3 regions of the Staphylococcus lugdunensis genome follow, and region 1 is predicted to be linked to each of the others. Evidence: riboswitches for the same ligand, from Rfam matches in the RefSeq annotation. Region 1 holds a riboswitch; each other region holds the start of a gene.
The links. Region 1 has a riboswitch for thiamine pyrophosphate ahead of tenA (thiaminase II). Riboswitches for the same ligand answer to the same signal wherever they lie in the genome.
Positions count from the first base shown of each region.

Region 2: another riboswitch for thiamine pyrophosphate. It lies ahead of AL499_RS07870 (ABC transporter substrate-binding protein); the one in region 1 lies ahead of tenA (thiaminase II).
Region 3: another riboswitch for thiamine pyrophosphate. It lies ahead of AL499_RS07750 (LuxE/PaaK family acyltransferase); the one in region 1 lies ahead of tenA (thiaminase II).

Region 1 is NZ_CP014022.1:2,373,113-2,384,390, reverse strand. Features, by position in the region: gene thiE (thiamine phosphate synthase) at 1-229, opposite strand, end outside; gene thiM (hydroxyethylthiazole kinase) at 232-1,020, opposite strand; gene thiD (bifunctional hydroxymethylpyrimidine kinase/phosphomethylpyrimidine kinase) at 1,013-1,834, opposite strand; gene tenA (thiaminase II) at 1,839-2,516, opposite strand; TPP riboswitch at 2,603-2,706, opposite strand; gene AL499_RS11135 (transglycosylase family protein) at 2,929-3,636, opposite strand; gene AL499_RS11130 (single-stranded DNA-binding protein) at 4,115-4,516, opposite strand; gene AL499_RS11125 (YwpF-like family protein) at 4,706-5,158, shown strand; partial or broken gene AL499_RS12580 (IS200/IS605 family transposase) at 5,498-5,605, opposite strand; gene AL499_RS11120 (ABC transporter ATP-binding protein) at 5,604-7,115, opposite strand; gene AL499_RS11115 (ABC transporter ATP-binding protein) at 7,308-9,134, opposite strand; gene AL499_RS11110 (helix-turn-helix domain-containing protein) at 9,212-10,186, shown strand; gene tnpA (IS200/IS605 family transposase) at 10,311-10,793, opposite strand; gene fabZ (3-hydroxyacyl-ACP dehydratase FabZ) at 11,085-11,278, opposite strand, start outside.
Region 2 is NZ_CP014022.1:1,666,968-1,678,245, reverse strand. Features, by position in the region: gene AL499_RS07885 (helix-turn-helix domain-containing protein) at 1-903, opposite strand, end outside; gene AL499_RS07880 (tripartite tricarboxylate transporter permease) at 1,127-1,360, shown strand; gene AL499_RS07875 (hypothetical protein) at 1,677-2,042, opposite strand; TPP riboswitch at 2,170-2,270, shown strand; gene AL499_RS07870 (ABC transporter substrate-binding protein) at 2,370-3,284, shown strand; gene AL499_RS07865 (MFS transporter) at 3,385-4,551, opposite strand; gene AL499_RS07860 (MarR family winged helix-turn-helix transcriptional regulator) at 4,553-5,014, opposite strand; gene AL499_RS07855 (tRNA-dependent cyclodipeptide synthase) at 5,176-5,880, shown strand; gene AL499_RS07850 (cytochrome P450, cyclodipeptide synthase-associated) at 5,864-7,042, shown strand; gene manA (mannose-6-phosphate isomerase, class I) at 7,452-8,390, opposite strand; gene AL499_RS07840 (fructose-specific PTS transporter subunit EIIC) at 8,406-10,355, opposite strand; gene AL499_RS07835 (BglG family transcription antiterminator) at 10,435-11,278, opposite strand, start outside.
Region 3 is NZ_CP014022.1:1,642,697-1,653,974, reverse strand. Features, by position in the region: gene AL499_RS07770 (FAD:protein FMN transferase) at 239-1,159, shown strand; gene AL499_RS07765 (NADH-dependent flavin oxidoreductase) at 1,237-4,269, shown strand; gene AL499_RS07760 (MFS transporter) at 4,282-5,658, shown strand; gene AL499_RS07755 (ECF transporter S component) at 6,088-6,660, opposite strand; TPP riboswitch at 6,795-6,893, opposite strand; TPP riboswitch at 6,991-7,090, shown strand; gene AL499_RS07750 (LuxE/PaaK family acyltransferase) at 7,162-8,229, shown strand; gene AL499_RS07745 (acyl-CoA reductase) at 8,242-9,675, shown strand; gene AL499_RS07740 (SDR family oxidoreductase) at 9,696-10,466, shown strand; gene AL499_RS07735 (PTS transporter subunit EIIC) at 10,672-11,278, opposite strand, start outside.

The sequences.
Region 1 (11,278 bases):
TGTCGTTAACAATAAATGGCACCTGATAGTTATGGCAAAGTTCCTTTAATTTTAATGCCAGTTGTTCTATCTCTTTGTCTTGAGATACTTTTGATCCTTTTTCTCTAAATTGAAACATTGTAACTCCAGACTCTAAAGCTTGTGTTACTACCTGTTCTAAACTTTTCCCTTCATGTATATCTTGTGTACCGCATATAAAATATACTTTTAAATCTGTACTTTTAAACATTTCTATACCTCTAATCTTCTAACATTTTGTTGATATAATTCATAGGTCATTTGGTACATATGATCTAATAATTCTGTTTGAAAACTTCCTGGTCCCTGACAATGTGGACTTTGTTCAGCAAGTTCGGCGGCGATATTATAGAAACTTATTGCCTCTTCAAGCTGTTGTAATGATGGGTGTATGTTGCCGAATAAAAAGCTGGCAATAATGCCTCCTAATAAACATCCTGCGCCAGTCACTTTGGCTAATAATGGTGAGCCATTAGATAATTGAACGATTTGATTATCTTGAACAATAATATCGTCTTTTCCGGTTATCACAATGGCAGTTTGATATTTTTGGTATGCTTTTTTAGCAATTGCTATGGTGTCAAGATTGCTTGCTCCATCTGTACCTTTCATTGTTGTATTCATATCAACAAGCGTCAATACTTCAGAAGCATTTCCCTTAATAACAGAAACTTCTACTTCAGCTAAAAAACGTTCACAAAAGGTTTTGCGATATGTTGATGCCCCTACAGCTACTGGATCAAAAACAATTGGCGTTCCTTGTTTATTGGCAATTCTCCCAATCTTAATAATATCCTCTTCATTCGCTTTTGTGAGTGTACCAATATTGATTAACAATGCTTGAGCAACTTTATAAAACGCTTCTGCCTCTTCAGGTGCTTCACTCATTGCCGGACTTGCACCCATACTTAACAATCCATTAGCAGTGAAATTTTTCACAACATCATTCGTATAACAAACAATTAAAGGATTATCTTCACGTAATTTTTCTAAATTATTCATCATCTAGTCCTACTTTCTTTAAGTATGCAAAATGGTTTACTGGCCCTCTACCTTGACCTATTTCAGGTGTATATTCAATGCTTAAAGATATGAATTTCTTTGCCTTTTTCACAGCTTCATAAATTGAGCGACCTTTAGCTAATTCTGCAGCGATAACAGCAGAAAATGTACAGCCCGTACCATGCGTATGCGGAGTGTTAAAACGTTGATTTTCAAATGTATAAACATCATCTTTTGTAAACAAATAATCTTTAGCAATATTTGGGTCTTCGGAATGACCACCTTTAATTACAACACCTTTACTACCAATATCATTGATGAATATATTACCTGCCTTATAAATATTCGCTTCACTATCAATTTTAATACCTGTAATTTCTTCAGCTTCCGGAATATTCGGTGTAACAACATCAGCTAAGGGTAACAATGTTGACTGTAAATGTTTTTTAGTATCATCATCCATAAGTGAATCGCCACTTTTAGCTAACATCACTGGATCGATGACATATGGAATGTCTGCATATTTTGTAAGGTAGTCACGTACTAGTTCCATCGTGTCTTTAGTTGCAATCATGCCTGTTTTAATTGCTTGAGGTAACTCATCATCAAATACGCTATCCAATTGTTCTTTAACCCATGATGTTTCCAGATTATGAATGTGTTGAACACCTTTCGTATTTTGAGCAACGATGCTTGTAATGGCAGCCATACCATAAACACCACAAGAATGAAATGATTTTAAATCTGCCATAACGCCAGCACCACCTGAGGGATCAGTACCTGCAATTGTAAGCGCAATTTTCGGTTTATTCATGCTTTTAACCTCCAAAGTTCCATTGTTCATTCGTATATGCCATATTAAAGAAATGTCTCTCATGAATCGTACTTTGTAAAAAGCTTTCTTTAATTTGTTGTTTTTCTACGTCTGAGCTGTTTTCTGTTAATTGATCTAGCAGCTGATCAAAAACATTTATAAGTTCTCTCATTTCTGTGCTATAAAATTCAAACCATTTAGATAAATTTGTAGCTTTGTTTAATTCAGGGTCTTCTATTGCTCTTAATGCAATCACTTCATAAACATATGGACAAGGTGCCATAGCTGCAATTGCATAGGCCGCATTTTCATGCGTATAAGCATGATAATACATATGTTTAATATAATGATCTCCACTTGGCGGCCAAACCTTTTCTTTAATAATTTCTTCATACGGCTCGTTTATATAATCCGCCAATATTTCATGTGCTTCAACTTCCCCTTCAGTTAAAAACTCAATTTGTTCAACAAGAAATTTAATACTTTCAATATCAGTAACTTTAGGAATAAGTAATGCGTATATATTCATAAATTCTTTTAAATAGGATGCGTCAGCTCTTAAATACTGTCTGATTGCTTCTTTAGAAATTGTTCCCTTTAATAAGTCTTGTATGAAACCATCTTGATAAATTTCATCAATAATTGGTTGTGATGCTTGTTTAATTTCATCTGAAAATTTCACTTGTATTGCCTCCCAGTATAAGTCTTTAAAAAATAAAAACTACATTTCAACGTAGAAATGTAGTTCATCCCAAACAATATAATGGCAGATTATTGTTGCTACTTTCCTACGTTGGTTCTAACCAAATCAGGTTATAAGGGTCTGACTAATTTCGTCATCTCAGCCAATAAAGGCTCCCCTAGTAGTTTCCTATTACATTTAACATATCAAAGCCAAACTCATTAATCAAATGTAAAGCAACCATGTCATACCTCTAGATACATATCATCATATTCATTTTTAAATGTGTTAACTTCAAATACAAAATTTAATTATTGAAGACAGTCAAAATAATAGCTGATATATCTTTTAATATAAATAGAACCCACCTCATGATTATGAAGTGAGTTCAGAATTTAATTTAGGTTGGGCCCTAAGCTGTTGTCCAGTGGCCTGCACCTTCTGTATCATATAATTTTTGTGCTGCAGCATCTTGAACATGTTCTGGAGCATTAGCTGGTGACACACCTTTATATTCAGATGGCGCTACATGATTCCATGTTGACTGCATAAATTGATATTTACCTGCTGCACCAGATGATGGATTAACTGCATGAATATCTCCACCAGATTCACGTTGTGCTATTGCTTTCAAGTGACTGTTAACATTAACTGATGAATGACTTGAAGCTTGGCTTGCTGAACTTGACTGACTATGAGATGTTGCTTGTGTTTGTGGTTGTTGTGTTGATTCGCTTTGAGGTGCTTGCTCAGTTTGAGCTGGCTGAGCTGATGTTGATTGTTGAGTTGCAGCACCTTGAGATGATGACATTGTTCCTTGTTGAGCTTGTGAATTCATTGTTGTATCATCAGCTGCACCATTTGATGGATAGTATTGCCATTCAAAATAAGTACCATCAGAAGCAAAGTGATAAGTAGTCCCTTCATAATTGAATGTAAAATCATACGCTCCTGATTGTACAGGCTTTTCATTTAATGATTGATCATTTGATTGTGCTAATTGTGCTAACTCAGCTTTAGTATTGACATTTAATTCACTCGCATCTGCATCATGACCTGCATTTCCTGCTACTAAACCTAAGCCTACTGCTAGAGATGATGCAATAATTGTTTTTTTCATAATTATATATCCTCCTAAATTTGAGTTCATTTCATATTTAAATTTACAATTCATAATGTAACATCCATAAAAAATAAGCAGGTTACAGTGAAATAAAAATAACTGGTAAAAATTTACAAAGACATTACAAAAACAAAGAAATAATTATACATACCAAATACGTAAAAAATACTTTGATGCAGGACTAAAAAATCTATAAATTCCAATTACCTGTGTAATATTTTGAAATTTGTCAGATTATTGTGTGAGTTTAACAGATATTCTCATATAGAATATGATTGTAATATATGTATATTATTTAATACTTCTTCAATAAACAGCTAGGAAAATATAGCAAAATTTAGCACAATTCACCATATTTCCCATCACTGTTAAGCATAATTGAAAGGATTTATATTAAAGAAGATTATTGGGAGTATGAATAACTAGTCGGATATAATTTATGGATAAAATTTGAGTTTTAATATTGAAAAAGCAATTATTCGATATTTAAGAGTTTCATTTCATCAACTGAAAAAGGTTGAATATTAGTAGTTGGATGTTCTTCGAGGATTTCGTGTGTTTTGCCTTTAGAGGACATGAATTTAATAGTTTCTACGTATAATTCTGTAACAAAATGTGTTTGTTGGTCTTTAGTATACTTTCTTGAGCGCATTTGACCTGTAATACCAACCAATGATCCCTGACTGGTATACTTTTCAATGTTAGTAGCAGTCCTACCATATGCTTTACATAGAATATAATCTACGATTTGCTCGTTGTTATCATCTTTATAATTTCTTTCCGTAGCCACACAAAATGTAGCAATTTTAACCTCCTCTTTCTCGTATATTTGGGCATCTTTAGTTAATCGTCCAACGATTACGATTTTATTTAACATGTGTCACCTCCTTTGATTAGTTATAGTTTATGTATTTCTAATGCTAAAGTCAAAACGGTATAATTTTAATTTTACTTACGCTTTACCGCTAAAATTTGTTATATTTAAAGAAAATAATGTATTTTAGAACACGTACAACTTAAAAATATTATTTTTTATAAAATTGAGAGCCAAAAGGGATGATGAGATATGAAGACATTTAAAGCTGTGCGCTTTCAAATAGTAAATCAAAACGGTGGTATCACTGAGTATGAATTAGAAGATGGTGTAATCATTAATAAAGAAAATAGCGGTACTGGATGGTTGCTAGAAATCGTTATTTCAAATGATCATTATGAACAGATGAAGCAATATCAAGAAGAACAAACTTTATTAGACATTCGTGTAGTTATCACAAGACCGGCTAATGATCCAGCATTATTTGATGCTACAATTAAGCATATTGTTAACTTTGAAACAAAAATGTCAATTGTATTAGAGTGTCACATATACACTTTGAGACAAGTTTATGCAGAAAGTTTATTAGAACAATTAATAGATGATGGTTTATCAGGAGAAGCATTAAAAACAACATTCAAACGTATGATGCAATCTAAACCTAAACTAAAAGATGAAAAATTTGAACGTGATAATACATTATAAAAGACATTTTAATATAAATTCACATATATAAACTTCGACGAGACACTAGAGTAAATAGACAAGCTGAGGAGACCCCGACAGAGAGAATTTCGAAAAGAAATTCACCAAGCAAAGCAAGTTGGGGCGGGACCACAACAAAGAGAAATGCGCTTCGCATTTCAACAAACAAAGCAAGCTAGAGTGGCTGAAGCTGTCTCCTAAGCAAGCGAGCCAATTATATGAATTATTGTAAATATAGAATCAAAACCACCCGTGTTAATGGGTGGTTTGTTCTGCGGCTATACCACTTCCATACTGGCCAGCCCTAAAAGGGTACTGACAACTCAGCCAACTGCACTACTATTCCAGCAACCCTAAAGGGTTACTATTTTTTCTTTCTTCCATTGAATTTTGATCTGCAACGATATCCTCTTGTAATTGATTTCGTATATAATTTTCAATTACCTCAATATACAAATTCTTCTGCTAACCTTGTTTTTTCTAATAAATCATTATAAAGCTTTGATTTTCCCAATAATTCTTTATGACCACCTATACTTTCTACATAGCCATTTTCAAGGATTACAATTTTATCTACATTTTCAATAGATTTTAATCTGTGAGAAATAATAATAACCGTTTTATCTTTTATTAATTTATTTAAACTCTCTTGAATTTTCTTTTCATTGTCCACATCAAGACTTGCTGATATTTCATCTAAGATAAGAATTGGTGCATCTTTTAAAAAGGCTCTTGCAATGGAAAGTCTTTGTCTTTCTCCACCTGAAAGTTCTGCTCCGTTTTCTCCTATAACTGTATCAAAGCCCTTTGGAAGTTTTTCTATAAAATCCATACAATTTGCAAAAATTGCAGCTCTTTTTACTTCTTCATCACTGGCATCTTTTTTACCTATACGGATATTTTCTAATATCGATGTATTAAATAGGGTAACATCTTGAAAAACAATAGAAGTTTTCTTAAATAAAGAGTCTGTGGATATATTTTTTATATCTTTTCCATCTATTAAAATCTCTCCTTTATCATAATCATATAATCTTGAAATTAATCTTAGTATACTTGTTTTCCCAGAACCAGAAGCACCAACAAGAGCTGTAACCTCACCTTGTTTAGCTGTAAAGCTAATATCTTTTAAGACCTCGTTATCATCTTCATAGGAAAAAGCTACATTTTTAAATACTATATCAAACATATTCAACTCTACATCTTTTCCCTCTTGTATTTTTGTTTCTTTAATCTCTCTTATCCTCTCTACACTTGGATCTATAAAGAAAACTTCAAGCAAGCCTTCCTTCGATAGATCAAAAATATCTTTTATCTTTATGGCTGCCATTAAATAACCTATTAGATATAGGATGTCAATTTCTCCAGATAAAATAAGATTCATCCCTACAAGACTAACTACTGCAATGCTTACAAAGGCAAATAGAGAGGATATCCCAAGTACAAAAATAGTGCCTTGTTCAACTTTTAGGTGTATTCTTTCACTGTCCTCCATTTTTTTATATAATGAATTCCTCACCTCATTTGACAAATTAAAGCTACTTATTTCTTGTTGAAGCTCAATAGTTTCCTGAAATTGTTCTGAATTTTCTCTAAGCACTTTGTGGTATTTCTTGTTTGCCTTTACTTGAGATTTTTTAGCTATAGGTATTAAGATAAAGCTTAAAATAGTTGGAACTATTACTGCAAACCCCATTTTTATATTGCCTACCATTAGCATAATTCCTATTAAAGGGAAAAACAAAACCATTGCCCCTACTTTAGGTATAGCATGACTCATAGCGTGTTCTACCATTTCCACATCTGCCATAATTGTCTGAGATATATCAGATAAGTCATGTTTTGAGAAATAAGAAAGTGGAAGTTTAGAAAGTGTTTCAGCAATTCCTATTCTTAAATTTGCACTCTCCTCATAAGTTGTAGAATAAAGATTGTCATATTCTTTTGCTAATAACATATACATAAGTATAAGAGTAATAATAGATGATCCTAAATAAAGATAAGTGCTTTTTATATTTTTTAAAATAAGTTCATCTGCTAAAAGTATTAAAATAAAGGCAGGCACCATATTGATACAGTAAACCCAAAACATGATATAGTCGCTTTTGTAAGGTCTTTTGCTCCTTTATCAGTTAAACAAAAACGCTTTTTATAATACTTTTTCATCTTTAACCCTCCATTCATTTGCGTTAGAATAAAGTCCAACTAAATCCTTATATTTCCCATCTTTTGAAATAAGTTCTTCGTCGCTACCTCTTTCAATTATCATTCCATTTTCTAAAACTAAAATCTCATCAACAGAACGGATACTACTCATCCTATGAGCAATCATAATAACAGTTTTATCCTTTATTAGATTTTTAAATGCCTTTTGTAATTCATACTCATTATCTGGATCAATAGATGCACTGGCTTCATCCATAATTACTATTTTAGATTTTTTAAGCATGGCTCTTGCAATGGCAATTCTCTGTTTTTCTCCACCTGACAAGTAAACTCCCTTTGAGCCAATCATGGTGTCCTCCCTCTTAGGAAACTTATTTAATATAACATTGCAACCTGCAAGTTCCATTGCCTTCATAACTTCATCTCTACTTGCTTTTCTATTGGCAAGTGCTACATTTTCATAAATTGATTTTTTAAAGAGTTTGCTATCTTGAAAGACAAAGGAAATTGTATTTATTAAAGCATCTTTACTATAAGATTCTAATGGCTTTTCCCCTATTTTTATGCTACCACCATCTACTTTATAAAAACCGGACAAGAGTTTGGCAATTGTAGACTTCCCAGAACCAGAATGTCCCACTAAGGCATATACCTTTCCCTCTTTCAATTTAAGGGATAAGTTTTCCAAAACTTTGTTTTCATTGTAGGCAAATGTTACATTGTCAAACTCTATATTATAATTTTTAAATTCACTTTCCTTACCATAATTTATTTTATCTTCGTTCATCTTTTTATATAAGTCTTCTAAAGTATCAACTGCATACTTAGCATTAAAAATATTCATACTTGCCCACATGATTTTCATAAAGGAAATCATCATTACTCCACTTAAAAATAAAACCATAAAAAGTTCTACTACAAGCATATTTTGGTCTGATACCTTATTTAAAATAAAAACAAGTGGAAGCAGTAAAATAGTTATAATTCCAAAAAATATCCATTGATATAGTACATATGGCTTTTTACAGCTTATTGAATAATTAAGAGCATATTTTGAATATTCTTTAATAGCATTGTAAAGATTTTTAAAAGATTCTACTCTTGCTCCAAATATTTTTACAACTTGCATACCTCTAACATATTCAACCGTTTCACCACTTAATGTTTCCAAGGATTCTTGGTAGAGTTTCATAAATTCTCCTCCACCCATCATATTTTTTAAAATTAGGGCACATACTAGGCTTAAGAGTAAAATTATTATTCCTACCCTAAGACTAATAAAAAAAGCAAGTATTAAAGATAAAACTGGAACTAAAAAAGCTTGTGAATTATCTGGAATCATGTGTGCTACAGCTGTATGCGTTTTCGCTGCATTGTCGTCAATTGTCTTTCTTATCCATCCAGATGGATTTAAGTCAAAAAAGCGAAAACTTGCATTAGTAAGTCCATAGATTCCCTTCTTTCTCAAATTGGTCTCCAAGCGAAAACCAAGTTTATGAGAAAAAAAGCCCGACACTAAATATACTAAAGCTCCTACTGTCAAGTACAAAACAGCTTGAATAGACAAATTTTTTGCCAAAGATTGGTTTCCATCAACTACAGAACTTTTTAATAATTTATATACTAAAAGATATCCATACACAGTTAAAAAAGCCGATAAAGCTGATAAAAAAACCGCTATATATCCATTATGTTTCCCTTCAGGAGCATAAGAAAAAAGCCTTTTATAAATTTTCATATTTTCCTCCTTAATAATGTTTTGATAAGCTTGTAATAAAAAAATCACTTCTTCATTGATAAATATTATCATATATATTGTAAAATATTTTTATCCACTGTACTATATAAATAGAGTTTTTACGTCTAAACGTGTTATCGGAGGTTTGTATGGAAAATTTTGAAAGTTTAATAAATAATTATGTTTCATCGGAATTAAAAGACGAGAATTATTTTCATCCTCTGGGGAAATATTATATAGCTAACACAAAATTATATAATGGCTATTACTGGTATTATGAAAGTAGCGACTTTATAATAGACATTCATAATCTTTTTATTCTAGAGGATTTTGTAGAAGATGATTTTAATTCTATGAAAAATGATGTTGTTTTTATTTCTAATTTTGTACTTTCCGGAAATGGAGAATGGTTTAATCCATATCAAGCTATTGAGCCTTTCTCTATGTTTGTTATGGATCCTAGCGATAAAAAGAATAGATATCTTATACATAAGGATTCTAGATTATTTCTTGTAGGTATAAAATTTAAAAAAAGTTTTTTGGAAAAATACTATCCCCCATATGCTTACTCAAATAATATAGATGATTTAAAAAGTATTTTTTTTCAATCTAAAAATTCAATTGTCAATCCAATTAGTAAAATTGCTAAAGAAATTTTAACTTGCAAGCTTGGCAATCAAGAAGCTAAAGAGTTTTTTGAAGAAAAGGTAAAAGAGTGGTTTTGTATAACTGTTAAGGCTAGTGAAGACTTAAAAATTTATAAGTCTCTTTCAGCCGAAGATGAAAAACTTATTGAAAATGTAGAAAGATATATTAGTGATTATTATTCTAGCAACATACCTCAATCACTTCTAGAAAAAATCGCTTGTATGAGTGGAACAAAGTTAAAAGAAAGTTTTAAGAAAAAAAATCACTTGAGTATTACAGAATTTACCCAAAGAAAAAGAATGAATATAGCAGAGCAATTATTAGTAACCACTGATCTTGAAATAAGACATATAGCTAAAACTGTTGGATATACTTCACCTAGCCGATTTAGCAAACTTTACAAAAGATATAAGGGCGTCTATCCTAATGAGGTTAAACTTATAATTAATTTAAATAAATCTCAACCATATTCATAATCAAAACCACCCGTTCACACGGGTGGTTTGTTCTGCGGCTATAAGCCTTTCATACTGGCCAGCCCTAAAAGGACACTGATAAGTCAGCCAACTGCACTACTATTCCAGCAACCCTAAAGGGTTACTATTTTTTCTTTCTTTTTTTAATTTCTTCTCCTGTAAACGGATCTAGGTATTCTTCCATTGAGATTTGATCTGCAACGATATCCTCTTGTAATTGGTTTCGTATATAATTTTCAATTACTTTTTTGTTTCTACCTACAGTATCTACATAATATCCTTTGCACCAAAACTTTCTATTTCCATATCTATATTTCAAGTTGGCATGTCTATCAAATATCATTAAACTACTTTTTCCTTTTAAATAGCCAACAAATGATGATACACCTATTTTTGGCTGAATACTAACTAACATGTGAATATGATCTTTACATGCCTCTGCTTCAATTATCTCTACGCCTTTTCTTTCGCACAATTGACGCAAAATCATTCCAATATCTTTTTTTATTTTTCCATATATCACTTGTCTTCTGTATTTAGGAGCAAAGACGATATAATACTTACAATTCCATTTTGTATGTGCTAAACTGTTTGTGTCGGATGACATTAAATAGCATCTCCTCGTGTTGATTATTTTGGTTGGCTGACCAATATTAATTCTAGTACGAAGAGATACATTTTTTGTGACAATGGTAGAACCTTTTCTGAACCATACGCATAGCGTATGGTTTTCTTTTTACAAAAATACCTAAGACATAATCATTATGTCTTAGGCACTTAACTATATATTGGTGACTAGGATTAAAAATATACTTATTCTAAGCTTTTTAAACCCTAATCAACCTTGCCAGGACGATATTACGAATTCATAATGGATTCTGTCCTGACTCTTTTTATATTATTTTGCGTCTTGAATCGCAAATGTTAATTCACAGCTACATGCAAGTTGCCCATCAACTGTCGCTTTTGCTGTACCTTTACCAATAGGACCTTTTATTTTGGTAATTTCAACTTCTAACATTAAAGTATCCCCTGGTGTTACTTGCTTTTTAAAACGACATTTATCTATACCTGCAAACAATGCGATTTTGC
Region 2 (11,278 bases), 710 kb from region 1:
CTGATAATTGCAATTTCGCACAACTCGTTCATAGCACTGACAGTAGTCTTCTAAATATTCTAAAGCTTGCTCATACTCAGTTTGTTGATAGTAATACATAGCCAGCGACAAATTAATACCAATATTGATATATGGAAATAATTGATTGGTATTAAATCCCTGCTGCAATGCTTTAAAACGCTGTTCGATATCACTGATTTCTTCGTATAAATCACGAACCAATATCAACTGTAACTGTTGAGACATTAACATTAGTGATTGATACATATCCACTTGAATCACACTTGAAGCCTTCGCTAAGTTCCCTTGTTGTGCATAAGCATCTGCTAAAAAGAACGCTGTTCCCTCTTTAATTGAACAATCAGGAACAGTGTCGATAATGGCGCCATAGTCTGCAGAATATAGCTGAAATGCTAAACGATAACATTTAGCATATTTTATCAGTTCATCAGAATCGGATTTTTCTTCAACTATATCGCATAATGTTTGTGCAAATTGAATCGTATCTAGACGTTGTTCCTCATTTTCAGCATAATAAATATGATTCATCAGCAACGCAATGATTGACAATAAAAATGAATACTCATTATTGTTATTATGACAACTCTCTCTCACTGCAGTTAAAAATGTCCCATACGAATGATTAGTCAATTGTTTAGACAATTGTTGACATAGATGAGTAGCGTCTTCTTTCGTTAATACATCTTGATAATCCAATAATTCGTCCACACTCATATTAAATAATTTTGCAAGCTTTGGTAACAACTGAATATCAGGCATTAAACTACCATTTTCCCATTTTGAAATAGTTGGCTTTGTGATATCTAAATATGCAGCCAATTTATCTTGCGTTAATCCTAGTTTAGTCCGCTGCGCTTTTATAACCTTATTAATTTTAATCATATTAAACAACTCCTTACATTTATTGTATCTAGCAGTTGAACTAAATTGTATTTCTAATATGACAATATCAAGGAAATAAAGTTTCCAAATAAGAAACTTATAGTCGTATGGATATTCTTTTCGTTTAAAAATTCGTATAAAAACACGGTGTATGATAATTTAAAATACTATCATTCGAAAATCTTGTATCGTAAGTTACAATATTGATAAAGAGGTGATATAAATGAAAAGCATCTTTAATTTCTCATTCGTTCTAGGGCTTATGTTAATTATCGTTGGGATTGTACGTTTATTTAATGGTATTGATATTGTATCTATCTTTGCAATTGCACTGGGAATTATGGAAATATTTCTCTCATTAAGTCAGCGCAAACAAATTAAACGACAAAACCAACATGCTTCAAATGACTCAAAACACGAAAAACCAAGTTTTAAACATACTCATGATAAAGAATAATCATCATTTCAGCTACTAAAATAAACAAAATTTATTATAATATATATAAATGATAAAATAATATAGTCTGTACTAAATAACGCTCCATGTTATCGTTTTTTACGATTGAATTAATGTGTACTTATCGTTTTACTTTATTCAAACTTTACAACTTTTAAATAAGATACGTGAGATTAAGTGTTTTCTCATTTTCTCTAGCAGTATCTTCACAAAAACAAAAAATAAACATATTAACTATTAACTTTATTTCACAAATTAGTGAATCTTTAGCATTGTTCAATAGTTAAATATGCTTATCCGCTCTCGTTTCCTATGTTCAGTAATCTAATGGCCCTAATAGTATAAAGATAATGAATAATACAGCACTCAAAAATGTTGTCGGCATAAGCCACCATACTTTGGTAAAATGTTGGCGCTTAAGTTCAATCAATCCAATCATAGTAGAAAAACCCCATAAATCATCAAATACAACATTTCCAAATATATTCTCTGGTAGTAGCGCATCTAATAATTCAATTAAAAATGCTGCCATTAAACCAAGTTGGTAGCTAATCACTAAAATACGTCGCTGCTTAGATTGCCATTGTCGACTCAGACGCAAATACGCCCAAAGTATTATTACAAGAATGAACACCTCGATGATAATAGTTAAATAATACAAGTAATCATTGCTTATTAACATTTTAACCCTCTTAACATTAAAAAAATTATAAATATGTTCACTTTTAGAATAGGTCATATCAATGCATCATTCAATTATGATATACCAATTTTATTTACTTATGTTGTTATGTTATGTTGTATATGTAAATGATCACTGGGGGTGCAGTAATCGCTGCTGAGAGAAACTTTGTTTCAACCCTTGAACCTGATGGTTAGTACCAGCGTAGGAAAGTGAACCTTGTGCGTCATTGATGCGTAGTCCTTTTGATATCAATCTTTTTCTTGTTAAACACAAGCATTCACTTTTGCTACGTGAATGCTTATTTTAATAGGAGGAGAAAAGATAATGGATACACTAACAGTTGGTTTAGAATGGTTTTTAAATCCAGATCATATGCCGCTGATCATTGGCATTGAAAAAGGCTGGTTTGCAGACGCACAACTTGACGTACATATGATTGAGCCAGAAGCGCATTTCGATGCACTATCTGAAATTGAAAACAACAAAATGGATATAGCGATAACAGAACCTATTCACTTAGTTGAAGATCGTGCTAACGCTAAAGATGTTGTTGGCTTCGCACGATTCTTGCACACTAACGGTGGTGTCATGTTCAACAAAGATAAAGCAATAACTCGTCCACGTAACCTTATTGGAAAACGCTTAACCTATCCTGGGGCACCAGGCTCCGGTGGTATTGCAATTGTTAAAACAATGATTGAAGCCGATGGTGCTACATATCAGGAAGGTGATTTGATTCCTGTGAACAATAGCTTTTATCATACAGATGCATTAGAGAAGGACAAAGCAGACGCAGCAACGTTAATCTTTGAAAATTTCGAAATAATCGAAGCAAAATTACGTGGCTTAAATGTCGATTTCTTCGCTCTTAAAGATTATAATGTTCCAGATTTTTGTCAATTAATATTGATTACCTCTCCACAACACCTCAAAATACAGCATGATAAATTATCACGTTTTATCACTGTCATTAAAAAAGCTATAGATTATATTCATCAACATTTGGATGAAGCGATTGCAATTTATTGTGCTTATACGCACACTGATGTATATGATGCATTAAACCAACAAACCATACAAGCTACAGCCCATTGTTTTACTAATGATTTATCAATGAGCTCCGATTATTACAATGATTTACAACTATGGTTACACGAAAACGATAAAATCGTACAACCCATTGATTCACAACTTTATTTCACTAATGAATTATTATTCCCACGTTATCACCGACACTAATCAAAACCACCCGTTATAAGGGAGGGTTTGATTGTAGACAAACCTACTTTTTATAAAGGGGGGTTTGTCTTTTTATAATTTTAAAAATTATAAAATGAAATTACTTTTTATTATTGAACATCTCCTTAAATATTTCTGTATTAGCATATATAAATATTGAGATTAGAACTAAAGATACACTTGCAAAATAATAAGGCATAAATGTTTGAGGCACCAATCCAATTAATATTGCACCTATAGTCATACCTATATATCTTACAAAATTAAAAACACCTAAAACCTTTCCTTTGATACTTTCGAACCTTTGAGATATTAGAGTTGATAGTAAGGCAGGAACAAGGCCGACAAAAAGTCCTAGTATAAAAATGATGAATGATAAAATTATTAAACTTAAAGTATTAAACAATCCAAATAGCAAAGTAAATATTGAAAAAATAATAACAGTGTATTTAAGTATAATTAAACCCTCATGCTTCTTTGAAATTCTTTTGTAGAACATACTACCTAATATTACACTAACTGTAATAGGTAAAAATAATACACCGGATATTCCTTCACCTATATTGTATATATTGTTTAATAATGTTGGTAAATAAACCAATATTGAGAAATAGGTAAAAAATATTAAGAATCCTAACAATACTAAAGTAATAAAAACTTTATCAGATAAATAATTTTCATTTACTTTTTCTGTTAATTTTCCTATTCCTTTTTCAACATTAGGTATATTTGTAAATGATATAATTAAAAATAGTATCATTGATATCGCAAACAAAAAACTAAAAATCCCCATATAATCCCATTTAGCACCTATACTACTGCCCAATATAGGTGCCAATGCTGGAGCACATGATAAAAATATTTGATAATTTGCCATTGCGGATGCTCTACCATTACCTGAACTTAACTTAGCCAATAAAGTTAAGGTTACAAGTGGAATTATTCCACACCCAATAGCTTGTACTAATCTTGATATCGCAAATAAAATGAAATTATTTGTAATAGCACAAACAAAACTAGATAAAATAACAATTCCTAATCCTGCTAAAAGTACTTTTTTCGAATCTCTAGAATCTATACTTTTACCTAGCAATATTTGCATGATGGCAACAATAAATATGAAACCACCAACTGTTACATTGATCCAAAATAAAGACACATGAAAATCATCATGTAATCTCGGAATGATAGGTGTATATATATTTTGAATTAGTGATACGAAAAACGCTAAAAATCCTAGAATATATAATTTTATATTACTTTTCATTTCAGCCATTAGAATCAACTTCTTCTTTTTTTAGTTCATCAACACTTCTCTGTAGAAATTCAATAATTGTTTCCATTTCTTTATCATCGAATACTTTTAATACTTCTTCGTATTTTTTAACTGCTTTTTTATGTAAATCATCGTGTATAAAAGAAAGTTTTTCCCCTTTTTTTGTTAGCTTATAATAAATCTCCCTTTTATTTTCCTCATTATTCAATTCAACCACTAAATTCTTAGATAATAGTTTTTTTATGGATTTAGTAACTGCTGGTTTAGATAAATTTAACTCTTTGGCAAGAAATTTATTATTGATTTTATCATTTTTATCGATTAACTCTATGATATGAAATTGAGTTAAAGATAAATCAAGGTTTTCATTCTCTCTTCTATACTTTCTTCTTTTATCAGCATTTTCTCTTTCAATTATAAATTTCTGTAACATTAATATGACTTTTCTTTGCATATCCACTTTAATTCCCCTCCAATAGTTAACCAGTTAACTATATTATTATCTATTTTATTTTTATTGTCAAATGTAATTGCTCACATTATATAAATTTGGTATTATTTAATTGTTAACCAGTAAAATGTTTATGGGTTAACAATTAAATGGGGGGGATTAATGTGCATAACTTTAAAGTAGACTTTTTAACAAAAAACTGTAAACAAATTTATCAGAGAAAAAGGCATGTCATTTTAGGTATAAGCCCTTTTACAAGCAAATATAATGAATTATATATAAGAAAAGTTATTCAATGGGCTAATTTAAATTTCGATGATTTTTCTATTCTATTAGCAGGAGAAGAATCTAAAAATCTTTTAGAATGTTTAGGTTATTCAACTTCTAAAGCTAATCAAAAAGTTCGGAAGGAAATCAAAAGACAAATTAGATTCTGTGAAGACGCAATCTTAAAATGTAATAAAACTATAACAAACAGAATTCATAGATTTTCTGATTTCAGACAACATATTTCTTATATTGAGATGTATGAGAACATCGTAAATCAATTCTATACAGACTCTAACTTCAAAAACAGTTGTTTAAAAATGTCATTTCAAGCCATTAAAAGTAAAGCCAAAAACCTTAATACATCTATTGAAATGACACATGAATCTTTAGAATATGCAGCACAATATGTTTTGGCAGAACTACCATTCTTTCTCAACGCCAATCCTATAATTAATACTCAAGAAACTTTAATGGCTTATCATGCACCATGGGAATTAGGTACGAGTATTATAAACGATAAATTTAATTTAAAAATGAATGAAAAACAGGGCTATATAATATTAACTGATAGAGGGGATAATTATGTTAAAAGTGTCTAAAAGTATTTTCGACAAAGGATACGAAGTAAATCCTACTTCCTACTTCAAATATTTACGAGAAAACGATCCAGTTCATTATGAAGATTCAATTAATGCTTATTTTATAAGTAATTATAAAGATGTAAAGTATGCTCTTAAAAATAATGAAGTTTTCACTACTAAGACATTAGCCAAAAGAGCTGAGCCTGTTATGAAAGATAGGGTTCTAGCACAAATGTCCGGTCATGAACATAAAGCTAAAAAGAAAGCTATTTTAAAAGGTATGACTGGAAAATATCTTGAAAAATTAATACCTATATTAGAAAAAAGAGTTAATTATATTATTGACAAATTTATTGATAAAAAAGAAATAGATATAGTAAACGACTTTGGAAAAGTATTTGCAATTCAAAGTTCTATGGATTTATTGGGCTTAAACATTGAAGACTCAGAAAAAATTAGAAAATGGCATAATGGCATAGCTAAATTTATAACTTCTTTCAACTTAAGTAATGAGGAAATTAAATATTCATTAGAATGTAGTGATAAATTAGAAGAATATTTGATGCCTTTGATTAGAAAAAGAAAAAATTCTGCTAAAGACGACTTAATTTCTATTTTACAAGAATATAAAGATACTGAAATTTTAGCTTTAACTTTAAATATTTTATTAGCTGCAACAGAACCTGTCGATAAAACATTAGCCTATTTATTTTACAATTTATTGAATAACCCTGATCAATATCAAGATGTCATAGATAATCCTAAGTTATTAAGGGCAGCAATTACAGAAACCCTTCGTTTCAATTCTCCTGTTCAATTAATACCTAGACAATTATCTGAGTCTTTTACTTTGCACAATACACACTTGAAAACCGGGGATACAGTGATATGTATGATTGGAGCTGCAAACAGAGACCCTAACGCTTTCACTAATCCTGATAAATTTAATATTTATAGAAATTCTGAAAGTAGCAAGCCATTCACCACTCATTCTCAAAGTTTATCATTTGGAGCAGGAATCCATACATGCGTTGGTGCATCTTTCTCGTTAATTCAATTAGAAATGGTGGCAAATATTTTATTAAAACGATTAAAAAATATAAAATTAAAATCCATGCCTCTTGAAGAAAAAGGAATATATACTAGAGGACCTAAATCAATGATAATTAATTTTGATTAATTACAAATTGTAGACAAACCTACTTTGAAAAAGGTTAGTTTGTCTTTTTATGATTTTTAAAATATATTTAATAATCCAATAGATTCTTACAAACTTTATTAATAGCCTTCACCAGCAATATAACGTATAAGTTTTTATTACATCAAAATCGAGACTGAAGCATAGAAATTTTGTTTTCTGAGAATTATATTATCACTAATACGAAGGTATAAGTAGTAATAAAAAGTTGAACATTGACATCACAAAAAAGCTTTTCAACAAAGAAACCCAAAACAGAGAAATGCTCCTCACGTGTATACGAACAATACGAGTTCGGTTAAATGATACAATTCGCAAAAATTTGAGGTACAATTTTCGCGAATTGCTCGTTTCAACTCAAGTCATCAACATTTTTGTCTCGACCTCGTCTTTATGGATGACTAACGATTAACGTGAGTTGTCCATCAAATTCAACGTCATAATCATCAGCTGTGATAATAAAATGACTGCCTTTGTTAATTGGCCATTGTTCTCCATCTATAGCTACAATACCTTGTCCATCTATCACAGATACTAGACAATAAACATGTGGTTTCTCATATGGTAACGTGCCATCAATTTCCCATTTATCTACTGTAAAGAATGCGTTTGACACAAACTGTGTCATTGACTGGCCGTGCTTGATACTATGTATCGGCACCGTATTAGGATTTTTCGTTTCAAGATCAATAACCGCCTTACTCTGTTCCAAATGAAGTGCACGTAGTTGTCCATTTTTATCTTTGCGATCATAATCATAAATACGATAGGTCGTGTCTGAAGATTGTTGTGTTTCTAGAATCGTTATCCCGGCCCCAATGGCATGTACAGTTCCAGCCGGCACATAGAAAAAATCACCTGCTTTAACCGGAACGTGTTTAAATAACGTGTCAAAGTCTCGTGCATCAATCTTCTGGGCTAACTCAATTTGATTATCTGCATGAACACCATAAATAATTTCTGCACCTTCCTTAGCACTGATAATATACCAACACTCTGTCTTGCCATACTCGCCTTCGTGTGCTAAAGCGTAGGCATCATCCGGATGAACTTGCACAGATAATTTATCATTAGCATCCAAAATCTTTGTTAACAGTGGAAATTGGCTGCGTTGATCTTCTCCAAATAATGCGCGATCTTCATCCCATACTTGCGTCAAAGTCTTTCCTTTATGCAGTCCGTTTTCAATAATGTTCGGACCATTTGGATGTGCTGAAATCGCCCAACATTCACCAGTAGTATGACTTGGAATATCATAATTAAATTGTTGTTGTAAGGCACGACCTCCCCAAATGCGTTCTTGAAAAACTGGTTGTAAAAATAACACCATGTCCTGACGCCTCCTTTATAGTTGTTGTAACATGTGATATATATCTGCTGTTGATGCTGCTTCAATAAATTGTTTACGTGTAGCATCGTCCATTAAGGCTCTTGATAAACGTTGTAACAACTTCAAATGTGTATCATTACTATGATTTGGCACAGCTATTAAGAAAATAATTTGTGGTAATGAACCATCTAGACTATCCCACTTTACACCTGTTTGATGCTGTAATACTGCCACAACAGGTTCTTTAACTGCAGCTGACTTGGCATGTGGAATCGCCACGTTCATTCCTATTGCAGTTGTCGCTTCGGCTTCCCGCGCTACAATAGCATCTTTTAAAGTTAAACAATCATTAACATAGCCATGTTTATCCAATTGCTGAATAAGGCAATCTATTGCTTCATCACGCGTCATAGGTGTTTGGACACGTTCAATCAACTCTTGATGAAAGACTTGTTGTTCAGCAGTATTTTTATTGTCAAGATTTTCATTTACTGACGATTGTGGAGACGTAGTAACTTCTGTGGCTAACGTTGTTTTTGCCTGTGTTTCATCAACATTAATGGCAGGCGTTTTACGTTTTAACAATAATACAGTCAGCGTTGTCACGATACTACCAACAATGACTGCTATAAAGAACCAAACAATATGGTCGATACCTCCAAGTACTGCTACAATCGGACCACCGTGCGCGACACGGTCACCCACACCACCTAAAGCTGCAATCACTGCTGCCAACATTGCGCCAAACATATTGGCTGGGATAATACGCAATGGATCTTGTGCTGCAAATGGAATTGCACCCTCAGTAATACCAAATAATCCCATTGTAAATGACGCTTTACCCATCTCTTGTTCTGATTGATTAAATTTATGCTTTTGGAAAAATGTAGCTAGACCTAAACCTATCGGCGGTGTACACACAGAAACTGCGACCATTCCCATAACCGTATAATTGCCTTCAGCGATCAAAGCCGAACCGAAAAGAAAAGCTACTTTATTAACTGGGCCACCCATATCAAAGGCAATCATTGCACCAATGACTAGTGCTAAGATAATGATATTTGTACCTTGCATACCTTTTAGCCAAGTGGTTAACACACTAAAAATACTCGAGATTGGCCCTCCGATAACAAAAATAAAAATTAAACCGACAACCAATGAAGCTAATATCGGAATAATAATAATTGGCATAATTGGTGCCATCGCTTTTGGAACTTTAACCTGTTTAATCCATTTAGCAACATAACCAGCAATAAACCCTGCAACAATGCCACCAAGAAAACCGGCACCTGCAGCACTACCATAGAAACTGCCATCCGCTGCGATAGCACCACCAATCATCCCGGGTACTAAACCTGGTTTATCTGCGATACTATATGCAATATATCCAGCTAAAATCGGTACCATAAATCCAAATGATAATTTTCCTATATTTTCAATTGATTTCCAAAATGTACCATCATGCACCACTAGGCCTTTAGATGATGTTTCTCCGCCTAACGTCAAAGCAATCGCTATCAGCAATCCACCTACAACTATAAATGGCACCATAAATGACACACCATTCATTAGATGTTGATAGACCATTTGCACGCCACTTTTTTTATTTTCATCATCTACCACATCATGTTCGTTTGTTTCACCGTGATGATGATAAATTTTAGCGTCATGATCAATGATACGTTGAATTAATGCTTGTGGATGATGAATGCCTTCGCGCACATTTTCATTAATTAATCGTTTACCATGAAACCGAGCCAAATCAACTTGTCTATCAGCTGCAATAATAATGCCATCTGCCTCACGTATCTCCTTGGCAGTTAACACATTTTCTGCTCCCACGCCGCCCTGTGTTTCAACTTTAATATCAACACCCATCTCTTTAGCTGCTTGTTCTAATTTTTCTTGAGCCATATATGTATGAGCAATTCCATTCGGGCAAGATGTAATCGCTAATATTTTCATTTCAATCACGCTCCTCAACTTAAATTGTAAGCGATAACATTAAGGCATTAAAAAAGATAATTGCCACTAGTACCGGCAATTATCCTTGTATTAATCCGAAAATTTCTTGTTTAAATGCAACTTCGTCTAAGCGACTCAAGTGTTCTACAGCTGAATCATCTAATTGAGCTAGCACGTGCATCAGTTGCTTATTCATGTGTATATCTTGAGGTGTAATGGCTAAGAAAAAGACTAACTTGACCTCATGTTCTTGCCAATAAAAACCCTCACTATGTTTAAAAATTAGAACATGTGACTTTAGCACCTTGTCTGGATCTCCATGCGGCATGGTTACACCATGTCCAATATAGGTGGATGATGCTTTCTCACGTAATAATGCTGTATGAATGTAATCCTCTTGCACTGCATGACATGCCATTAAAATATCATGTGCACGATCAAATAACTCAGGCAAACTTTGATATGACTTAGCTGTAATCACTTTAATAGGAATTGAACTCATATCATGGGAGGTTATGGTTGGATTAAGCTTTTGCTTAACCAATGATTGAATTTGATGTTGATCCTTTTCTGATAATAATGGAGATATCTTTATGACATCAACATATGATGGTACCTCAACATCTATATCATGTGTCATCACTAAAACGTCCACACCTTCAAATGAATAAGTAGCCAAATTATCATACTGAAGCGTATCTTGCACTTTAATATGTCGATTTAATGTTGTTAATTTCGTTTCTAATAGTTGAGAAATACCTAAGCCATAGTAGCAACAAATAACCATATGAACACGCGTCACTTCATTTCGATCAATGGATGCTTGAAAATGAATGGTTAAAAAGGCAATTTCATCTTCACTCAGCGTAATATCCGCTCTTTGCGACAGTGTTTGAACAATGTCAAATAATACGTTAAAGACA
Region 3 (11,278 bases), 730 kb from region 1:
TATAAAACAACTTATTATTTATCTACTAAATACCCCTATAACACAACTATAATCATGACATATCCACTAGTTAAACAATTAAAATACATTAAGAATTACTTATTATGATTATTAAAAATAATAGCATAATATTATTATGACATTTTAATGACATCAATCATTTATTATTGTATGCATGCTATGATAATAATTGAACGTTGACAAAGTTTCGAGGCAATTTAAAAAGGAGGGCTGTCTATTGAACAAACGGCAAATTAAGGCAATGGGAACCCTCATACAACTATCTATCAATCACGATGATGCAGAATACTTATTCGATCTCGCTGAAGCCAAAATTAGAGCTTGGGAACAACGTTTTAGCGCGAACAATACCCAATCAGAGTTGATGGCAATCAATCAACAAGCCGGTATTCGTCCAGTTCAGGTACATCCTGAATTGTTTCATCTTATTAAAAAAGCACATCAAGCATCAATGTCATCCAATCTAAAATTAAATATTTTAATTGGTCCCCTCGTCAAGTTATGGCGAATTGGCTTTGAAGATGCTCAATTACCCACAAACACAGAAATTCAACAACGACTAAGACGCATTCAACCACATCACTTATACTTAAACGATGCCAAACATGAGATTTTTTTAGCACAGCGTGGTATGGAAATCGATTTAGGTGCAATTGCAAAAGGTTATTTTGCCGACGAATTACAAGCATTTTTTCTTCAAAATGGTGTAACTTCAGGCATTATCAATCTTGGGGGTAATGTCATTACAATTGGCAGTCCTGCTACACACAAAACTTGGCATGTAGGTATTAGAGACCCATTTCATCACGATGGATTACCATTATTAACCGTAGAGATACAGCAACAATCGGTCGTGACATCTGGTATTTATGAGCGCTATTTCTATCAAGATGGTCAACTGTATCATCATATTTTGGATAGTACTACTGGCTACCCAGTGAACAATGATATTGCAAGTGTTACGATTATTTCTAACCATTCTATAGATGGCGAAATTTGGTCAACGCTATGTAGCTTCGGCTACGCGCAACAGAATATTGATTTGTTAAACCAAATCGACAGAGTTGAAGGAGTGATTATACGCAAAAATCATGACATCTTGTTTACACATCAATTAAGAACAAAGTTGCATTTATAATCTTTGCTCATAAGAGCATATATTTTTTACATCATATTGTGAATGTTTTCACAATACACACTCAGGAGGATGTTATTATGGATAAACACATTACTGATCAGCTGACACTACATTGTGGTGCAACATTAAAGAATCGTGTTTTAATGGCACCAATGACGATTCAAGCTGGCTATTTTGATGGTAGCGTCACTAGAGAGATGATTGACTACTACCAATTTAGAGCTGGGAGTGCATCAGCAATAATTGTCGAAAGTTGCTTCGTTGAAGACCACGGTAGAGGCTTTCCTGGCGCTATAGGTATCGATACGGATGAAAAGATTCCTGGTTTAACACGCTTAGCCGATGCCATTAAATCAAAAGGTTCGAAAGCAATTTTACAACTATATCATGCTGGTCGTATGGCTAATCCAAAATTAAATGCTGGTGAAACACCTATTTCTGCTAGTCCAGTAGCTGCTTTAAGACCTGACGCTTCAGTACCACGAGAAATGACCCACAATCAAATTTTAAACATGATTGAACGCTTTGGAGAAGCAACGAGACGTGCCATTGAAGCAGGTTTTGATGGTGTTGAAATTCATGGTGCTAACACGTACCTTCTACAACAATTTTTCTCTCCACACTCTAACCGCCGACAAGATGACTGGGGCGGATCACGAGAAAAACGAACAAACTTCCCCGTTGAAGTATTGAAAAAAGTACAACAAGTTGCCTCAGAACATCATGCGCAAAATTTTATTATTGGTTACCGCTTCTCCCCTGAAGAAATAGAAGAACCTGGTATTCGCTTTGAAGATACGATGTTCTTACTTAACACCTTGGCACAGTACCATCCAGATTACTTCCATATTTCTGCTAATAGCTATAAACGAACTTCTATCGTTAACCAAGATGATACTGAACCGCTAATTAATAAATATTTATCCCTTCAAAATGAAACATTGGCAGAGATTCCAATCATGGGTGTTGGAAGCATTGCACAACGTGCAGATGCAGAAGAAGCCTTGACTCTAGGCTATGATTTAATGAGTGTTGGTAAAGCTTATTTAGTCGAGCCAAATTGGTTAGAAAAAATATTAAATGACGAAACTGTAGAAGATTTCGCAGATATACACGATCAACAAACGCTACACATTCCTTCACCTTTATGGAAAGTCATGGACTTTATGATTCTTGATAAGGCCGAAGAACATAGAAAATATGAAAAATTAAAAGCATTACAAAATAAAAAAGTAGCGTTTAAAGCAGGAGTTTACAACGTTTATGCAAAAGGACATAATGGTAATTTGCCAATGCAAGTAGAACTGTCTAAAGATAAAATTATAAGCGTTCATGTGGATGACAGCGGCGAGTCTGAAGGAATTGCTAATCCTGTCTTTGAACGTTTACCTCGCGATATTATCGACGGACAAACATTAAATGTTGATGTCATTTCAGGTGCTACCGTAACCAGCCAAGGTATTATTGATGGTATAGCCGATGCCATCACTCAAGCTGGTGAAGATCCAGATATTTTACGAGCTAGACCAAAACCTGTTGTGCAATGGTCAAATGAAACAATAGAAGAAACGACAGATATTGTTGTAATTGGCACGGGTGGTGCTGGATTAAGTGCAGCTGCTACAGCTTTGGATAATAACAAAGAGGTTATTATGTTGGAAAAATTCCCTGCTATTGGTGGTAATACAATTCGAACTGGTGGCCAAGTCAACGCACCAGAACCACAATGGCAAAATCGCTTCCCTGCACTCGCTGGTGAAAGAGATACATTACGTGAACTCTTATCATTAGACGAAGCAAACATTGCTGAGGACTACCTAGAAGATTTCCACAAAGTGAAAGATCAAATCAAAGACTATTTGAACGCTACAGAAGAAGAGAAACCTTATCTCTTTGATTCAATCGAATTACATCGTATACAAACTTATCTTGGTGGTAAGCGCACAGATAAATACGGAGAAGAGATTTCTGGACAATATGATTTAGTTAAAACATTAACAGACAATGTATTAACATCTGTTAAATGGTTGACAGACAAAGGTGTTCATTTTGACCGTTCTTTCGTTGATATGCCTGTAGGTGCGTTATGGCGTCGTGGCCATAAACCTATGAAAGCACAAGGTTTAGAATATATAGAGACGTTAAGTAACTATGTTAAAACAAACGGCGGACGTATTTTTACAGAAACGACAGCTGAAAAACTGATTGTTGAAGACCATAAAGTGGTTGGTGTTGAAGCACGTAAAGCAAATGGTGCCAAAGTGCATATTCGCGCACGTTACGGTGTCATTCTTGCTACAGGTGGTTTTGGTGCTAATACGAAAATGCTCCAACAATACAATACGTATTGGGATAACATACCTGATGATATTAAAACTACTAATTCCCCTGCCATTACTGGTGACGGTATTCGCTTAGGTGCTCAAGCAGGTGCGCAACTTGTAGGCATGGGCTTCACACAAATGATGCCTATTTCCGATCCGAAAACAGGTGCACTCTTTACTGGCTTAATCGTGACACCATCAAACTTTATCTTCGTCAATAAAGATGGTAAACGTTTTGTCAATGAGTTTGAAAGTCGTGACGTCTTATCCAAAGCTGCTTTAGAACAACCTGACGGCTTATTCTACATTATTGCAGATGCGAATATTAAAGAACTCGCAATGAATACATCTGAAGATAAGATTAATCATGAGCTTGAAGACGGCACACTCGTTAAAGCTGATACATTAGTGGCACTAGCTGAAAAATTAAATATAAATCCTGACACATTTATCAATACAATAGAGCGCTATAACGCTGCTGTCGACAAAGGACATGATGATGATTTTGGTAAAAATGCCTTTGATCTTAAAATTGAAAAAGCACCATTCTATGCAACACCACGAAAACCTGCCGTGCATCATACCATGGGTGGTTTAAGTATTAACACAGGTGCTCAAGTACTCGATATTAATGGCCAAGTCATTCAAGGTTTATATGCTTCTGGTGAAGTTGCAGGAGGTATACATGCTGGTAACCGATTAGGTGGTAATGCACTAGCTGATATCTTTACATTTGGTCGTATTGCAGCTCAAACCGCATCAGAGCATCAAGTTATTAAGGAATAGGTCGTGATGAGTATGTCAAATTCATATCAAAAAGGTAAACAACTTATTATTGGAATTATATTAGGTATTTTAACGTATTGGCTTTTTGCACAATCATTATTGAATATTGCACCTCATGTGCAACATGACTATAAAATAGACATGAGTGTAGTTAATATAGCAGTGAGCTTAACCTCATTACTTACAGGCGTCTTTATCGTTGTAGCAGGCGGATTATCTGATAAATTAGGACGTGTCAAAATGACCAACATCGGATTAATCCTTAGCATTATTGGTTCTTTAGCACTCATTATCTCAAACATGCCTATCTTATTATTAACAGGACGTGTCTTACAAGGATTGTCAGCAGCTTGTTTATTGCCTTCTACAATTGCTTTAATTAATCAATTTTTTACTGGTGAAGAACGGCAAAAAGCTTTAAGTTTCTGGTCATTTGGCTCTTATGGTGGTACAGGTTTAGCGTCATTATTCGCTGGTACTATTGCAACTTATGTAGGTTGGCGTTGGATTTTTATCCTATCTATCATCTTTGCGTTTATCGCAATTATCTTATTGCGTGGTACACCTGAATCCAAAGATCGTTCTAGCGATGGTAAACGCTTTGATGTCATCGGTATCATTGTCTTTGTAATCATGATGGTCAGTGTCAATGTAGTGATTACGCAAGGATCAAAAATTGGCTGGTTAAGCCCAATCATTTTAACCTTGATGATTATATTTGTACTCACGTTATTTATCTTTTATTTTTACGAACAACGACAACGGCATCCCTTTATCGACTTTAGTTTATTTTCAAACAAGGTCTATATTGGAACAACAATTGCCAATTTATTAGTAAATACCGTGATTGGTTCACTTGCTTTATTCAATATTTTTGCGCAAGCGGGCTTAGGTTTAACCGGAGCACAAGCTGGACTGATTACTATCCCTTATATGCTAGGCAGTCTATTAATGATACGTATTGGTGAGCGTTTTATGCAAAAAAAAGGCCCACAAATCCCATTGATGGCTGGTCCAATATCAATTAGTGTAGGTATTTTGTTGCTTGCCTTAAACTTCTTACCACATATCCTGTATTACATCATTGCTCTTATTGGTTTCTCTTTTATAGGACTGGGATTGGGCTTCTTCGCCACACCAGCGCTATCAACTGCAGTATCTAATGCACCTGAATCTAAGGTCGGTATGGCTTCAGGTATCATTAAAATGACCTCTACATTAGGTGCCGCATTCGGTATCGCTGTAGTAACAACTGTTTATTCAACTTTAGAGATAAACCACACACCTCATATGGCAGCAACTATCGCCCTTATTGTCGGTGCATGTATGGTCATTTCAGCCTTTATAGTAGCTTTCTTAGTTATACCTAAACAACACGTCAAAGCCTAACTTTTCACAGTCTAGGACGTCAATACCTCTGACAAGTTAGGGCGGGGCCCCAACAAAGAGAATTTCAAAAAGAAATTCACCAAGCAAAGCAAGTTGGGGCGGGGCCCCAACAAAGAGAATTTCTAAAAAGAAATTCATCAAGCAAAGCAAGTTGGGGATACACAATATTAAGTGTTATATATAAAAGAAGCACAGAGATGGTTTGATATAAATCATCTTTGTGCTATTATTTTAGAATCTTTTTCTTAGCCTGTTTTATACGATGTGACTTTTACTATTATATAATAATCCAGCGTTTTAGATGATTGAAAAAGCTTGGTATCCAGCGTATTTTCAACCCAGTCAACTAGTGACAATATATAGTTTATAGCCTAAAACATAATGATGTCCCAGACTTTCTTTTTAATAATTAAAGTTATCACTGTATCTTTATAACGAATCGATATCTTTTTTCGTCGATGATTGATACAAGCGTGTAACACCTGTTTTCTCTAGTGATAGGACAATATAATAGCCAAATAATCCTGATAAAATGGTTCCACTTAAAATGCGAATCGCATAAAGTAATATCACATTCCACCACGGCATATTGCCTAAATAATTAAAGAACCAATCGACAGGAACGGTAAAAATTCCTGCAGTTGCCCCTGCCAACATGGCAACAGATGCTTTCGTTGACTTATATTTAAAAATTAAGAAAATCAATTCACATGCAAGACCTTGTGCAAGACTGTGCATGATGATTGACATGTTTAACTCGCCAGATAATATTGTTTCTCCTGCGCCAGCTGCAAGTTCTGCTAAAATGGCAACACCCGGTTTACGAATGATAAGAAAAGCAACAATCGCCGCGATAAACCATAAACCATATGCAATTTGGTCTAAATGCAATCCTAGTGGTTTTAATGCGGCAACGGTTAAGCCTACCATTTTATAAATAATTCCAAAAATAAAACTAATTAATACGGTGACTAAAATATCTGCTAACGTCAATCTTTTCATTCTTACTCTACTCCTTCGATAACATTGAGCAGAAAAGTACAAAAAAAGAGAGAGACAACAATCTAGTTTCAGAACTTTTGGTTCCGAAAGCATAAGCTGTTCCTGTCTCAACCTCGTAAAAAAAGTATATATATCCCGCATCCTATATACTTCCCTACGCTAGTATTAACTAGGTCAGGTTCAAAGGGTTTGGATGACACCATCTCAGTTCGAAAACACCCCTAGTACTTATATCTGCATTACTTAAAATATAGTTCATTTAAAATACAATGTCAAAATTATTTTTGCATACACGATCTATCTTCAATATAATAAAAGTATTCCAATATTATACATCACTATGGGTGCATCTTGCTGAGAGAAGTAACTTACTTCAACCATTGAACCTGATATGGCTAATACCAACGTAGGAAAGTGATTAGATTTAATTACCGCTGAGCAGGATGTACCATTATATGATGGTGTATCCTGCTTTTTATTTATGCTTAGGAGGCTGTCCCAATGGATATTACACAAATAAAACAACAGATGACTAACTTTATTACTGACGGTAAATCAGAAGATTTTCCACAAATGGCGCTCACGCTTTTTAACTTTCAATTTAATCATAATTTAGACTATCAAAAATTTTGTATCGCCCAAGGCAAGACACCTCAAACTGTGCGTCAATGGCAAGATATTCCTGCCGTACCTATAGACGCCTTTAAACAAGCGACCTTTAGTGCGATTCCTCCAGAAGATGCAGCATATGTCTTTATGACAAGCGGTACGACACGCGGAATCAAAGGAAAAAATTATCATCTAGATTTAGATGTTTATGATTTAGCTATGACGAAATTTTTTAAGCAAAAGGTCATGCCTCAGATAGAACGTATTGATATGGGTATCTTATTCCCTAGCCCTAATGATATGCCCCATTCATCTTTAGCGCATTACTTAGAGGTTGTTAAACAACAATTTGGAACCTCACTTAGTGACACATTTATTAATCAACAGGGCATTCAATTTGAGTCAGTGGTGCAATCTTTACGTCATGCCGAAGCACAAGGAACACCTTATGCATTATTAGGCGCAAGTTATAGTTTGGTTCATTTCTTGGATTATTTAGCTGACCACGGCCTTTATTTTAAACTACCTAAAGATAGCTTTATCTTTGATACTGGAGGCTATAAAAATCAATCTCGCGATGTACCTCAATCAGAATTTTATAGCACATTAGAAAAACGATTTGGTGTGCCAAAAGATAAATGTATCAATATGTATGGTGTCACAGAATTAAGTACGCAATTTTATGATGATGGCAATGCGGTGTCACCTTCAATCAAGCACGGACCTCATTGGTGTCGTAGTAGAATTGTTAATCCGCTCACATTAGAACCTGTTCCAAATGGAGAAAAAGGTGTCTTAATTCATTATGACTTAGCTAATTATAATTCTGTTGCTGCAATTATGATGGAAGATATTGGTGAAGCACGAAATGATGGCTTTATCTTACATGGACGCACTGAAGGCGCTTTAGCTAAAGGTTGCTCCCTAGCTGTTGAGTCATTTTTAAACACGATGAAATAAAGGAGGATTAACGTGACCATACAACTTGGCTATGTCCCTTTTCTAAAGGCTGAAGACATTCATTATCAAACAATTCAAGTGGGCAACTATACCGTGAAAGTTCCAGACTTAACACAATCTCAATTAACTAACGTGTGTCATCAAATTAAATCGGCCAGATATCATTTACAAGCATATACGATTAATGACATCATTGACGTAATTGATCACGCCATCCAGATATTATTAGACCGCACATCTAAATGGCGTCAATTAGCTGAAGAAATTTTACCGCAATCAACGGGTTATCCTTTTGACAAAATAAAGGTTGGGCTAACGCGTTATTTAATGACTTTCCGGAAGCATCAACTACATCGTTTTATCGCGGAAGACTTACCTAACCCACAAATACTTAATCAGTTTATTCCAAATCATAAAGGGGGTTATACTAAGGCCGTTAGTCCTGCACTCATCACCCATTTATGGTCTGGCAATATACCAGGACTACCATTATGGAGCTTTATTAGTAGCTTATTAGTGAAATCTGGTAGCATTTGTAAATTACCGCATGCTGAACCCTTTTTAGCTAGTTGGTTCGCAGAAATTATTGCGGAAATCGATCCTGTTATTGCTCAATGCTTTGCCGTCATTTATTGGCCTGGTGGCGAGATACAATTAGAAAGTATTGCCATTGAACAATCAGACGTTATTTTAGGTTACGGCAATAATGATGTTCTGTCTGCCATTGCTCAACGAATTCCCGTGACTAAACGTTTCTTAGCTTATGGCGAAAAGGTCAGCTTAGCCTTAATAGGCAATGAAACATTATCTCCTAATAAAGTAGAGCAAGTAACTCGAAATATTGCCCGGGAAATTGCTAACTATGATCAGCAAGGCTGTTATTCACCACAAATGATTTTTATACAACAGGGTGGCAACTATCATCCTCTACAAGTTGCTCAAATGATTGCACATCAGCTACAACAAATTGAACAACTTTTCCCTGTTCAATCATTCAATTTACAAGATAGTATGACCAGATCACATTGGTTACAACAAGCAGAGACGCAAGCTTTACTTACTGATGATATACATGTTTTTAAAGGTGCTCATGCGTCATGGATTGTCACCTTCCATAAACAATTAACCTTTTTACCAAGTCCATTAAATCGATTTGTTAGAATTATGCCATTTACCAACATTACACAGCTAACACAGCTGCTCACACCTTATCGTTCATATTTACAAACGGTTGGCATTGCAGCTGCGACTGAAAAAATGTTTCAGTGGTCTGAAGCACTGGCTCAAGTAGGTGTCTGTCGTTTTTCAAGTCTTGAAACAATGACTTTACCGGAAGCTGGTTGGCATCATGATGGTGGCTTTAACTTACGCGATTTACTAAGCTTTGTCGATATTGAACAACCATTATTATCCAGCAGTGAACATTTTGTCGATTATGAAATTTAATTTTCAAAGAAGGAGGAATGATGATGACTACGTTACAAGACCAAGTCATACTCATCACTGGTGCAAGTAGAGGTATTGGCAGTGCCATCGCAGAAGCATGTGCTCAATCCGGTGCACACGTTATTATCAACTATAAATCCAATACACAAGCGGCACAAAAAACTGTGTCACGATGTCAAGCACATGGCGGTATTGCTGAAGCGATACAAGCAGATATCAATCAACGTCAACAAGTAGATGAGATGATGCATTATATACAGAATAATTATGGCAAACTCTCATGCGTTGTAAACAATGCCTTTCGTCCATTCGAATTTAATGCTGAAACCCGTCAAGTCGCAGATGAGATGAATTGGCAAGATTACGCGACACAATTTGAGGGCGCACTGCTGTATACGCATAATGTGATACAAGCAGCCTTACCTTATTTAAAGCAACAACAAGCAGCTTCAATTATTAATATGACAACAAATTTAATTAAACGGCCTATCGTCCCTTACCATTCTTATAATGTAGCTAAAAGTGCACTAGAAGCCTACACCAAAAATTTAGCAATAGATTTAGGTAAGTATGGTATTCGCGTAAACTGTGTTGCTCCTGGCCTTGTCTATCCAACAAATAATACACTAGCTACGAAAGAACAGCTTAAACAACAATTGATACAGCAAACACCTTTAGGTCGCTATACCGTCCCAGATGATATTGCTGGCCCTGTAATGTTTTTAGCAAGTGATTGGAGCCGTTTTATGACAGGACAAGTTCTATATGTTGATGGTGGACTCACAATATAGAATGACATTATGAGAGAATGAATCTGGAACATCATGCAGTAGTTGACTGGATTGAAAATACGTTGATACCAAGCTTGTTTCAATCCTAGTCAACCTTGCCGGGGAGCGGGACAGAATGCATAATAAATTCTGCCCCGCTCCCATTCGAAATCATATTATATATATCATATTTAACTATGAAAAAGCATATTTTGAACTATGTTCCCTATGATTGTTCTAATAATTCTTCAACTTCATTTTTAATTGTCGTAACGTGAGGACCGTATACAATCTGAGCGCCGTTACCTCTAACAATTACACCTTTGGCATCGGTCTTTAACAGTGTGGATTTATCAAGTAAGTCACCATCTTTAAGTGTTACACGCAACCGCGTTGCACAGCAATCTACGATCTCAATATTTTCTTTACCGCCTAACCCTTGGACAATTGTTTCAGCTCGCTCTGTTGCAGCTACTGTGTGTTGTGCTTCTTTATCTTCTCGACCAGGTGTCTTAAAGTTAAAAACAGTAATCAATGTTCTGAAAATCACATAATATAAGACAAACCACACAATACCAATAGGTATGACCCACAGATAATTTGTCTTATCATTACCTTGTAAAACACCAAATAAAATATAATCGATAAACCCACCACTAAATGTTTGTCCTACCGTGATATTAAAAATATCTGCCATCATAAAGGCCAAGCCATCTAAAAATGCATGAATTAAATACAATACTGGCGCAACAAATAAGAAACTAAATTCTAACGGCTCGGTAATCCCTGTCAAAAATGATGTTAATGCTGCAGACAACATCAATCCACCAACA